Rhizobium rhizoryzae: one gene and its partner. The protein of the gene in region 1 interacts with the protein of each later gene in a pairwise test. Links are inferred from orthologs where the notes say so. Each region holds a gene or a part of one and is shown in the gene's direction. Other genes may lie near its edges.

Evidence for each region. The genes of interacting proteins can lie anywhere in the genome.
Region 2: the proteins of sfsA (region 1) and G6N80_RS11105 interact in binary tests that used the Escherichia coli proteins (3 or more experiments, as listed by UniProt). The link is inferred for Rhizobium rhizoryzae from one-to-one orthologs.

What each region holds. Positions count from the first base shown.
Region 1 is NZ_CP049250.1:2,749,290-2,755,645, forward strand. The notes cover bases 1,474-4,461. They hold sfsA (DNA/RNA nuclease SfsA), read left to right. Parts: upstream 1,474-2,603; coding sequence 2,604-3,320; downstream 3,321-4,461. Other genes in these bases: G6N80_RS19095 (PHA/PHB synthase family protein), read left to right, coding at 1,474-2,592; map (type I methionyl aminopeptidase), read left to right, coding at 3,351-4,184; radC (RadC family protein), read left to right, coding at 4,195-4,461. Also shown: G6N80_RS19085 (LL-diaminopimelate aminotransferase), read right to left, coding at 1-112; G6N80_RS19090 (SHOCT domain-containing protein), read right to left, coding at 213-611; more of G6N80_RS19095, read left to right, coding at 751-1,473; more of radC, read left to right, coding at 4,462-5,028; G6N80_RS19115 (ABC transporter ATP-binding protein), read right to left, coding at 5,038-6,356. UniProt on the Escherichia coli protein: Binds to DNA non-specifically. Could be a regulatory factor involved in maltose metabolism.
Region 2 is NZ_CP049250.1:1,019,292-1,024,600, forward strand. What follows is about bases 1,820-4,818. They hold G6N80_RS11105 (glutamate-5-semialdehyde dehydrogenase), read left to right. Parts: upstream 1,820-2,678; coding sequence 2,679-3,959; downstream 3,960-4,818. Other genes in these bases: proB (glutamate 5-kinase), read left to right, coding at 1,820-2,686; G6N80_RS11110 (nicotinate-nucleotide adenylyltransferase), read left to right, coding at 4,000-4,590; rsfS (ribosome silencing factor), read left to right, coding at 4,659-4,818. Outside these bases: G6N80_RS11090 (GNAT family N-acetyltransferase), read left to right, coding at 1-290; GTPase ObgE, read left to right, coding at 451-1,512; more of proB, read left to right, coding at 1,514-1,819; more of rsfS, read left to right, coding at 4,819-5,102; 23S rRNA (pseudouridine(1915)-N(3))-methyltransferase RlmH, read left to right, coding at 5,207-5,309. UniProt on the Escherichia coli protein: Catalyzes the NADPH-dependent reduction of L-glutamate 5-phosphate into L-glutamate 5-semialdehyde and phosphate. The product spontaneously undergoes cyclization to form 1-pyrroline-5-carboxylate.

The sequences.
Region 1 (6,356 bases):
CCATGCCGAGGTCAACGATATCCGCGCCCGCCGCTCGCGCGCTCGCCTTCAAACGGTTTACCTGTTCGAAAACGTAGGGCGGCAGTCTGCGGACTTTATGGAACTCTTCCATAGCGAACCTCGTCAAGGCGTTAAAAACAGCGCCGCGACGCAAGGCAGTTTGCATCCCGGCAGCAAGATGCTTTGATGCGAAAAACGCCCAAAGGCAAGCTTTAATTGGTGGCCGGCGCCGTTGCGCTCGAGGTCTGATCTTCTGAAAGCTTGCGCAACGCATTGACCCGGCGCTGATATTCCGCTTCGGATATCGCGCCGCGTGCCTTGGCCTTGGCCAACGAACTCAATTGTGTTTCGGCAGAGGTGTACTGCTGATCATCGATCTGGGTGTTGGCGGCCGTCAAAGGTTTGCCGAAGGTTGGATAGGTGCCGGTCGACTTCAGGGTCAGCGACGCAGGCCGCGGCGCGTTCTGGGGGCCAACGACGACAGCAGGAGGTGAGGTGTTGGGGATACCATCGTCCAGCGCAAAACTATTGCAACCGGCAAGGCCCATGGGAATCGCCACGACGCAAACCAGCATCGATAGATGACGAACCAAACCCGCCTGTACAACCATTTCTGCAACCCTGTCTTTCACCTTTGGCTAAGCCCATCCGGGCCGCAATCGCTGGAACTTGTATTCGTTTTCGGGCACAATGTAAAAACCAAAAAGCAGGCTGGAACCCTGATGGGTTCACAAGGGGAGCGAGGACACGATGGGGAGCGACGGCCATTATAGCCGTGCGGGGGGAGAATCCGCCGCGTTCGATGCCAAGGCGATGGAGGCCTATCTCGTCAAGGACCCGCAGGCCATGGCGCTGAATCTGGCGCGCGCCGTCGAAAATTTCGGCAAGGCGGCGACAGAATGGATCGGTCCGCGCGAACGCGGCGAGGTGATCGACCCGATCGATCCGGTCGCCGAAATGGTCAAGACGCTCTCGAAAGTCATAGAATACTGGATGTCCGAGCCTCAGCGCACGCTCGATGCGCAGTCCCTCCTGCTGTCATCCTATATGGGCATCTGGATGAACACGCTGCAGCGCATTGCGACAGGCGAGGCAGCGGCAGACCCGGACGACCTGCCGAAAGACAAGCGATTTTCCGACGAAGACTGGCGCAAGAATCCGTTCTTCTCGCTCATGCGACAGATCTATCAAGTCACCGCGACCTGGGCTGAAAAGCTTGTGGAGAACGCTGACGGACTGGATGAACACACCCAGAAGAAGGCGCTTTTTTACGTCAAACAACTGACCGCCGCGATCTCTCCCGCCAACTTTGCCCTGACCAATCCGGAGGTGTTTCGCCAGACCGTTGCCAGCAATGGTGCGAACCTCGTCCAAGGCATGCGGATTCTCGCGGAAGATGTGGCAGCAGGCCGTGGTGAACTGCGCCTGCGCCAGACGGATCAAAGCAAATTCCGGCTTGGCGAGAATGTGGCCATCACGCCCGGCAAGGTCGTCGCACGCAGCGAGATCTGCGAGATCATCCAATATCAAGCATCGACGGAAACCGTTCTGAAGCGGCCACTGCTGATCGTACCGCCGTGGATCAACAAGTTTTACATCCTCGACCTTGGCGCGGAGAAGAGCTTCATCAAGTGGTGCGTCGATCAGGGCCATACGGTTTTCGTCGTATCGTGGGTGAACCCGGAAGAACGTCACGCTCGACTTGCCTGGGAAGATTATATCCGCGATGGAATCGATTTCGGGCTCAAGACGATTGAGGATGCGACCGGCGAGAAGGAAGTAAATGCGATCGGCTATTGCGTCGGTGGGACCCTGCTTGCCGCCGCGCTGGCGCAACATGCCAAGGCCCGGAACAGGCGCATTCGCTCAGTCACGTTCTTCACGACACAGGTGGATTTCACCCATGCCGGAGAGTTGAAGGTCTTCGTGGACAACGAGCAGATCGAGGCACTCGAACAGCAGATGAACACGACCGGTTATCTTGCCGGGTCGAAGATGGCGGCTGCCTTCAACATGCTGCGCGCATCGGAATTGATCTGGCCCTATGTCGTTTCAAACTACCTGAAGGGGCAGGAGCCGACAGCTTTCGACCTTTTGTACTGGAACTCCGATTCAACGCGCATGACTGCTGCCAACCACGCCTTCTATCTGCGGAACTGCTATCTGGAGAACAGGTTGAGCAAGGGCGAAATGGTACTTGGCGGCAAGAAGATTACGCTCGGAGACGTCAAAATCCCGGTCTATAGCCTCGCCGCGAAGGAAGATCACATTGCACCGGCCCGTTCCGTTTTTCTGGGATGCCAGTTCTTCGGCGGCGACGTGACGTTCGTGCTGAGCGGCTCAGGCCATATTGCAGGTGTCGTCAACCCGCCGGCCAAGCACAAGTACCAGTACTGGACGAATGGACCGGTGGAAGGTTCGCTGGATCACTGGATGAAGACGGCCACGGAGTCGGCTGGATCCTGGTGGCCGCACTGGCAGCAATGGATCGAGAAGCAAAGCGACAAGCGCGTGCCCGCCCGTATTCCTGGCGGAAGCAAGCTTCAACCCTTGTGCGATGCGCCCGGCACCTATGTCAGGGTGCGGAGCTAGCTCATTCGCACATGAAGTTTTCAACGCCTCTCGTCTCGGCGCGGTTGATCCGCCGCTACAAACGTTTTCTATTCGATGCGGAGTTAGCCGATGGTGAGGTGATTACAGGCTCCTGCCCTAATACCGGCTCCATGCGCGGACTGACGACGCCCGGTTCGGAAATCTGGTTGTCTCTGCACGACAGCCCTACCCGCAAATACCGCCACATGCTGGAGCTGGTGCGCGCGGATGGCACACTTGTTGGCATCAACACGGCAATGCCGAACCGGATCGCAGAAGAAGCGGTACTTGGCGGGTTGTTCCCGGAACTGTCCGCCACGCCAGTCCTCAAGCGGGAGCAGCGTTACGGCATCAATTCCCGCATCGACCTTTTGCTGCGGGAAGAAGGCAAGCCGGACGCCTATATCGAGGTCAAGAATGTGCATTTCATGCGCAAACCTGGACTTGCTGAATTTCCCGATTCGGTCACGGAACGCGGGGCCAAGCACCTCAATGAGCTGGTATCCGTCGTCCAATCCGGACATCGCGGGGTCATGCTTTACGTCATCCAAAGGAGCGATTGCGCGAGCCTCAGAATTTGCGACGATCTGGACCCGAAGTATGGGGCTGCATTCCGTGAGGCGCGGCGTCACGGAGTCGAAGCCTATGCAGTGAGTTGCGCGATTTCCCCTCAAGGAATTTTTGCCGAAAGGTTGATCCCGATAGACGAAAGCGAGCAGCCTGATTAAAACCGGTGCGAGCGAGACGAAAGTGAATCCATGGTTACCTATATCGACGCAGCATCAGCGCCAAAGAAGAACACGGGCGCAATTCGGCTGTATGACACCGCAACGGACTTCGACGGCATGCGCAAGGCTTGTCAACTGACAGCGCGATGCCTTGATGAACTGGCATCAATCGTGAAGCCTGGCGTCACGACGAACGAAATCGACCGCTTCGTCTTCGAGTTCGGAGCAGATCATGGCGCCCTGCCCGCAACGCTGAATTATCGCGGTTACAAATACTCCGTCTGTACATCGATCAATCACGTCGTCTGCCATGGCATGCCGGAAGACAAGCCACTGCGCGAGGGTGATATCGTCAACATCGATGTGACCTACATCGTGGATGGCTGGCATGGCGATTCCAGCCGCATGTATCCGGTCGGTCAGGTGAAGCGCGCAGCCGAGCGCCTGATGGAAGTGACCTACGAATGCCTGATGCGCGGGATTTCCGTCGTCAGGCCAGGTGTGCGAACCGGAGCGATCGGCGAAGCGATCCAGACATTCGCCGAGGCAGAACGCTGCTCGGTCGTTCGCGATTTCTGTGGCCACGGGGTGGGTCGCCTGTTTCACGACAGCCCGAACATCCTTCATTATGGTCGCGCGGACGAAGGTCCGGAATTGCGCGAAGGCATGATTTTCACCATTGAGCCCATGATCAACCTGGGCAAGCCGCATGTGAAGGTTCTTTCCGACGGCTGGACAGCGGTGACACGCGATCGCTCACTGTCTGCACAATACGAACACGCAGTCGGCGTCACTGCGACAGGCTGCGAAATCTTTACCCTCTCGCCTGGCGGGTTGGATCGTCCAGGGCTGCCGCCTCTGTGAAAGGGAATCGATGACGCAATCCTCCGTGCCTCCATCCACGCAACAGGGTTTCCCGGAAACCGAAGAGGAAGCGAACGATCTGTTCGTGGATGAGCGAAGCTTCTTCGCGGAACAGGCACCAAAGGCAGCCGGTCTGAAACGCTCTGCCCCATTTGGCAAGGAAGGTGATAAGTCGGCTCACTATCATGGTCATCGAGAACGGCTGCGGGCCAGATATCGGGAGAATGGCGATACCGCACTTGCCGATTACGAGATCCTTGAATTGCTGCTGTTCCGGTTGATACCACGACGGGACACCAAGCCGATTGCCAAGTCGCTGATTGACCGCTTCGGCAATCTGGCTGGGGTGTTTGGCGCATCAGCCCAGCTTCTTCAAGAGGTTAAGGGTGTGGGCGAAGCGGTTGCGCTGGATCTGAAGCTCATCGCCTCTGTGGGTCAGCGGATCCTGAAAAGCGAGTTGCGCGACAAGCAGGTGCTGGGTTCCTGGTCCTCCGTTATTGATTACTGCCATGCCGCGATGGCCTACGAATCACGAGAGCAGTTCCGCATACTGTTCCTCGACAAGCGCAACACATTGATAGCCGACGAAATACAGGGACGAGGCACGGTGGACCACACGCCCGTCTACCCTCGCGAAGTGGTGCGTCGGGCGCTGGAACTGTCGGCCACGGCCATCATCCTTGTCCACAATCACCCCTCAGGCGATCCGACACCGTCACGGGCCGATATCGACATGACCAACACGATCATCCAGACGGCAAAGCCGCTGGGGATCACCGTGCATGATCACATTATCATCGGCAAGGACGGCCATGTGAGCTTCAAGGGCCTGCGCCTGATCTGACCGCCCTCGTCACGCCACCTGAACGATGTGGCCCGCGGACACTTCGCGATATTCCCGTCTGGGCGGCTGATAGCCCATAGGTCGTACCGGACTCTTCAATTCGTCCTCCATCAGACCGCGCCGAATACCACGCCTCGAAGGATCCGGCACGGGAACCGCTGACATAAGTTTGCGCGTGTACGGATGCTGCGGATTTTCAAAGACGGCAGCGCGTGGGCCGATCTCAACGATTTCGCCGAGATACATGACGGCGACCCGGTGGCTGACCCGTTCGACGACGGCCATATCGTGGCTGATGAACAGGAAGGCGAGGTCAAGTTGCTCCTGCAGATCCAGAAGCAGGTTGCAGACCTGCGCCTTGATCGAGACGTCCAGAGCAGAAACGGACTCGTCTGCAACGATCACCTTCGGATCGAGTGAAAGGGCACGGGCGATGGCAATTCGCTGACGCTGTCCGCCAGAGAATTCATGGGGATAACGGTTCATCATGGACGCTGAAAGGCCTACTCGCTCGAGAAGATCTGCCGTCTTCTGCTTCGCCTGAGCCGCATTACCCATCCCATGCTTGAGAAATGGCTCAGCGATCGCCTGACCAACCGACATGCGCGGATTGAGGCTTGAGAACGGATCCTGAAAGATCATCTGGATGCTTTTGCGCATGCGCTGTAATTGCGACGAGCCAAGCTCCCGTACATTCTGACCGTCCAGTTGAATGTCACCGGAGGTCGGTTCTATCAACCGCATAACCGAGCGTCCTGTGGTCGACTTGCCACAGCCAGATTCACCGACAAGCGCCAAGGTCTCACCCTGCTTCAAGTCGAAGGAAACATTCTCGACAGCATGGATCGAGCCGGTTTGGCGACTGAACAGGCCTGAGCGGACCGGAAAGCGGGTTACGAGGTTCTCGACCTTCAGGATCGGAGCATCCCGTTCGAGCATCGTCCTGCTTGGCTGCGGCTCAGTCGTGATACCGGTGACCGTATCGACAATCGGGAACCGTAGCGGCACCGCCTGCCCTTCCATCGAACCTAGTCTCGGCACCGCAGAAAGAAGAGCGCGGGTATAGGGATGCTGCCCCCGATGAAAGATCTGCTCGGTCGCGCCGCTTTCCACCGCATCGCCGCGGAACATCACAACGGTGCGGTCAGCAATCTCAGCAACCACACCCATATCGTGCGTGATGAAGAGAACAGACATGCCCTCTTCCTCCTGCAGCGTCTTGATGAGGTCCAGGATCTGCCCCTGTATCGTGACATCAAGTGCCGTCGTTGGTTCATCGGCGATGAGCAGTTTCGGCCGTGAGGCCAATGCCATGGCAATCATCACTC
Region 2 (5,309 bases), 1.7 Mb from region 1 along the record:
TCGAACTTCGGCATGGGCGCTGGCATCTGGGTTACTGGCTCAACCGCTTCTATTGGGGTCAGGGGCTGATGACGGAAGCAGTGTCGGCAGTGCTCGACCGGTTCTTCCGTCGTATGCCGCAAACCGAACTCTTTTCGGGTGCCTTCGCTGATAACGCCGGTTCGCTTCGCATTCAGGAGAGAATGGGGTTTTCCATCGTCGGCTGCTCGGATCTCTTCAGCATGGCCCGCAATGCCATGGCCCCGCATCTTGAAACCCGGTTGCGTCCCGAAGACTTTCGGAGGCCTTGATCGGCCATAAGTCGCCCCGGCGAGACAAAATAACTGCCTCGCCGGGTGCAAATCAAGCTGATGACGCGATAGGCTTTGACCTCACCGCCAAGCAGCGATAACGAAAACAGCACATTTTCCTGCATACCCATTCAACTCCGAGAAGACGGCTCAAAACATCATGAAGTTCCTCGACGAAGCAAAAGTCTTTATCCGCTCCGGCGATGGTGGCGCAGGTGCAGTTTCCTTCCGGCGTGAGAAGTTCGTCGAATTTGGTGGCCCGGACGGCGGTGATGGCGGTCGCGGTGGCGACGTATGGGTCGAGGCGGTCAACGGCCTCAACACGCTGATCGATTACCGTTTCCAGCAGCATTACAAGGCGGGCACCGGCATTCACGGCATGGGTCGTAACCGTACCGGCGCAAACGGTGCGAGCGTCACCCTCAAGGTTCCGGTGGGAACGCAGATCTTCGAGGAAGATAATGAGACGCTGATCATCGATATGGTCACGGAGGGGCAGCGCTTTCGCCTCGCTGCGGGCGGCAATGGCGGTTTCGGCAACGCATACTTCAAATCTTCCACGAATCAGGCGCCCGACTGGGCAAATCCCGGTCTTCCCGGTCAGGAAAAGACCATCTGGCTTCGTCTCAAGCTGATTGCCGACGCCGGTCTGGTCGGCCTGCCCAATGCCGGCAAGTCTACCTTTCTGGCAACGGTAACGCGCGCTCGGCCTAAGATCGCCAATTACCCGTTTACGACACTGCACCCCAACCTCGGCGTTGCGACGATTGATGGACGTGAGTTCATCCTGGCCGACATTCCCGGTTTGATCGATGGCGCCCATGAAGGTGTTGGTCTGGGTGATCGCTTCCTGGGCCATGTGGAGCGGACGCGCGTTCTTCTGCATCTGGTGTCGGCGCAGGAGGAAAATGTCGGACAGGCCTACAAGACTGTGAAGCACGAGTTGAACGCCTATGGCGGCGGCTTGGAGGACAAGCCTGAAATCGTAGCTCTCTCGCAGATCGATGTTCTTGATCAGGCCGAGATCAAGAAGAAGGCGAAGGAATTGCAGAAGGCGTGCGGAAAGCCTCCGCTTCTTCTCTCCGCCGCTGCCCATATGGGTATGACCGAGGCGCTACGCGCACTGCGTGATGTGATTGTTGAATCGGCTGGAGAGACAGCCCTTCCTGACCGCAGTCAGCACCCTGCGGAGAATGCCGATACCGACGAGGATGACGCCTGAGATGACACTGCAGCGCAAGCCTATCGCAAAACATCGCCGCATCGTCATCAAGATTGGCTCTGCTTTGCTGGTCGATCGCAAGTCGGGTCTCAAGAAGGAATGGCTGGATTCGGTTTGTGCCGATATTGCCGCTTTGCGGGCTCAGGATATCGATGTGCTTGTCGTTTCTTCGGGCGCCATTGCACTGGGACGGACGGTCCTCGAGCTTCCCGGCGGCGCCTTGAAGCTGGAGGAAAGCCAGGCGGCTGCCGCAGTCGGTCAGATTGCACTGGCGCGCGCCTGGTCAGAAAGTCTGTCGCGCGATGACATCATCGCCGGGCAGATCCTCCTGACGCTGGGCGATACCGAAGAACGTCGCCGCTATCTGAATGCGCGTGCGACGATCAACCAGTTGTTGAAGCTCGGTTCTGTGCCGATCATCAATGAGAACGATACGGTCGCCACGTCCGAAATCCGCTACGGCGATAACGACCGGCTGGCGGCGCGTGTGGCCACCATGACCGGTGCGGACCTGTTGATCCTTCTCTCGGATATCGATGGGCTTTATACCGCCCCGCCGCATCTCGATCCGAACGCCCAGTTCCTGCCCGTCATACCCGCGATCACAGCGGAGATCGAGGCCATGGCCGGCGGCGCGGCCTCAGAACTGTCGCGTGGTGGAATGCGCACAAAAATCGATGCGGGCAAGATCGCGACCGCTGCCGGTTGCGGCATGATCATCGCATCCGGCAAGACTGCGCATCCTTTGAAGGCTATCGAAAGCGGCGCGCGCTCCTCATTCTTCGCGCCATCCGGAACGCCCGTGACGGCACGAAAGACCTGGATTGCCGGGCAGCTTCAGCCTGCCGGTGAACTTACCGTTGATGCTGGTGCTGAAAAAGCGCTCGCTTCCGGCAAGAGCCTGCTTCCTGCCGGTGTCCGGTCCATTAGCGGACAGTTCAGCCGCGGGGACACAGTTGCTGTGATCGGTGTGTCAGGCCGTGAAATAGCGCGTGGACTGGTGAGCTATGATGCCGATGAGGCGCGACAGATCGCTGGCCGTAAATCCGGCGAGATTGAGCAAATCCTGGGCTATGCCGGACGCGCAGCCATGGTGCATCGGGATGATCTCGTCATCACCGGCATGATTGCCAATGAAAATGAAGCCGTACGGGAGGAGGATGCCAATGCTTGACAAGGTGCAATCGAGCGATATCGATACGCTGATGCTGGCAATGGGCGAACGCGCCCGCTTGGCTGCCCGCAAACTTGCCGTTGCTTCGACAGATCAGAAGAACAAAGCGCTGAACGCCGCTGCCGATGCGATACTTTCATCTGTAGCAACAATTCTGGAGGCCAATGCCCTCGATCTGGAGGCCGTGGCAGACAAGGGTTTGCAGCCGTCGTTCATTGATCGTCTGACGTTGAATGAAAAGCGTGTAACCGAAATGGCCGAGGGGCTGCGGGCTATTGCAGCCCTGCCCGATCCGGTTGGCAATGTGATTGCGGATTGGGAGCGTCCTAACGGATTGAAAATCGAGCGCGTGCGCACGCCGCTCGGCGTGATCGGCGTCATCTACGAAAGCCGACCGAACGTGACCGCCGATGCAGGTGCATTGTGCCTGAAGGCTGGCAATGCTGTCATTCTGCGGGGCGGATCAGACTCGCTTAATTCATCGCAAGCGATCCATCGCTGCCTTTCCGCAGGGCTTCGCGCAGCAGGCTTGCCGGAAGACTCCATACAGTTGGTGGCGATTGCCGATCGTGCCGCGGTTGGGGCGCTACTCTCCGGTCTGAATGGTGCGGTGGATGTCATCGTACCGCGCGGTGGCAAAAGTCTGGTGGCGCGTGTGCAAACAGAGGCGCGCGTACCGGTCTTCGCCCATCTTGAAGGGCTCTGCCACATCTATGTGGACGCCTCTGCGGATCTCGATATGGCCGTCAAGGTGGTCGTGAATGCCAAGATGCGCCGTACCGGCATCTGTGGTGCCGCCGAAACCCTGCTGGTCGATCGTGCGGTAGCCGCGACACATTTGCAGCTGATCCTTTCGGCTCTCATCGAGAAGGGATGCGAAGTCCGGGCCTCGGAAGAGGTGAGCGCCCAGATCGAGGGGCTTAAGGCTGCAAGTGAGGAAGACTGGCGGACCGAGTATCTCGAAGCCATTATCTCCGTGAAGCTGGTGGATGGTATCGATGGCGCGATCGAACACATCAACACCTATTCGTCCAACCATACGGAAGCTGTGATTGCTGAAGATCCGCAGGTTGTTGCGCGCTTCTTCAATGAGATCGACTCCGCGATCCTCCTGCACAATGCATCGACCCAGTTTGCCGATGGAGGCGAATTCGGTATGGGCGGCGAGATCGGCATCGCCACAGGCAAGATGCATGCCCGTGGTCCGGTTGGGGTGGAGCAGTTGACGTCTTTCAAGTACCGGGTGCACGGCACCGGCCAGATCCGGCCCTGAACTGGTGACGGTAGAGGTCGCGCTTCAGTCGTATCTGACCATGCCGCATGTGGAGCGCGGCATGGTGGTGGGCCTTTTCGGGGGATCTTTCAATCCGCCGCATGACGGCCACAGGCTTGTTGCCGAAATCGCACTGAAGCAATTGCGGCTTGATCAACTCTGGTGGATGGTCACGCCGGGCAATCCCCTGAAAAGCCGTTCGATCCTCTTGCCTCTCGAGGAGCGGATCCGTCTCAGTGAGGAACTGACGCGAAACCGCCGCATCCGCGTTACTGCTTTCGAGGAACGCCTTCAGACAGGTTTCACGGCTCAAACCATCGACCACGTTTTGTCGCGCAATCCGGGCGTACACTTCGTCTGGATCATGGGGGCGGATAGTCTCAAGACGTTTCATCGATGGCAGAGGTGGCGGCACATTGCCGCAAGCCTGCCGATTGCTGTCATAGACCGGCCGGGTGCTACCCTGTCTTTTCTGTCGTCGCCCGCTGCAAGGGCTCTCAGCCACTCGCGTATCGATGAATCCGATGCAGGTATTCTGGCACATAGAACGCCGCCCCGCTGGACCTTTATCCATGGGCCCCGATCAAGCCTCAGTTCGACAGCTATCCGTCAAGGTACGCCAGGAAACTGATGCCTTGAAAGATTAACCATTCAGTGCCACCTTCATAGTGCGGACCCCATCGAAACGGATTCGCGGATGTGCCTGTTCTGTCATTGAGGAAAGGAAAAACCCTGACAACAGTACATGCTAAGGGAAGAACGTCTCGCGTTCCTCCGAAGAGCCTGGAACGTGGCGCCGATGCTGCCGCCCGTGCTCTTGAACTGGTCCTCGCCAGCGTTGAGGACTCCAAAGCCGAAGATATCGTCTCCATCAACATTGCTGGAAAGTCTGCGCTTGGCGACTACATGGTCGTCGTCACAGGGCGATCGAACCGGCATGTCTCGGCAATCGCCGACCACTTGCTCCGCGACCTGAAGGACGAGGGCTTCGGCCCCGCCCGCGTCGAAGGGCTTGAGGCAGGCGATTGGGTGTTGATTGACACCGGCGATGTGATCGTCCATGTGTTCCGGCCAGAAATCCGGGAGTTCTACAACATCGAAAAGATGTGGGCTGCTCCGGACGAGGAAGAGACACGCCACTAAGCGACAATGGATTGAGATCCGGTCGCTGCCGATGAAATGATCCTGTCGGCGCGTCTGCGGACGTGGCAGGCGGTACATTGATCGGCCTTGAACGGATAGAATCCATGAAGATTGGCCTCTTTGCGGTCGGGCGACTGAAGTCCGGCCCTGAAAAGGAACTTGCGGCGCGATATCTCGACCGTTTTGCCAAGGCTGGTCCTGGGGTCA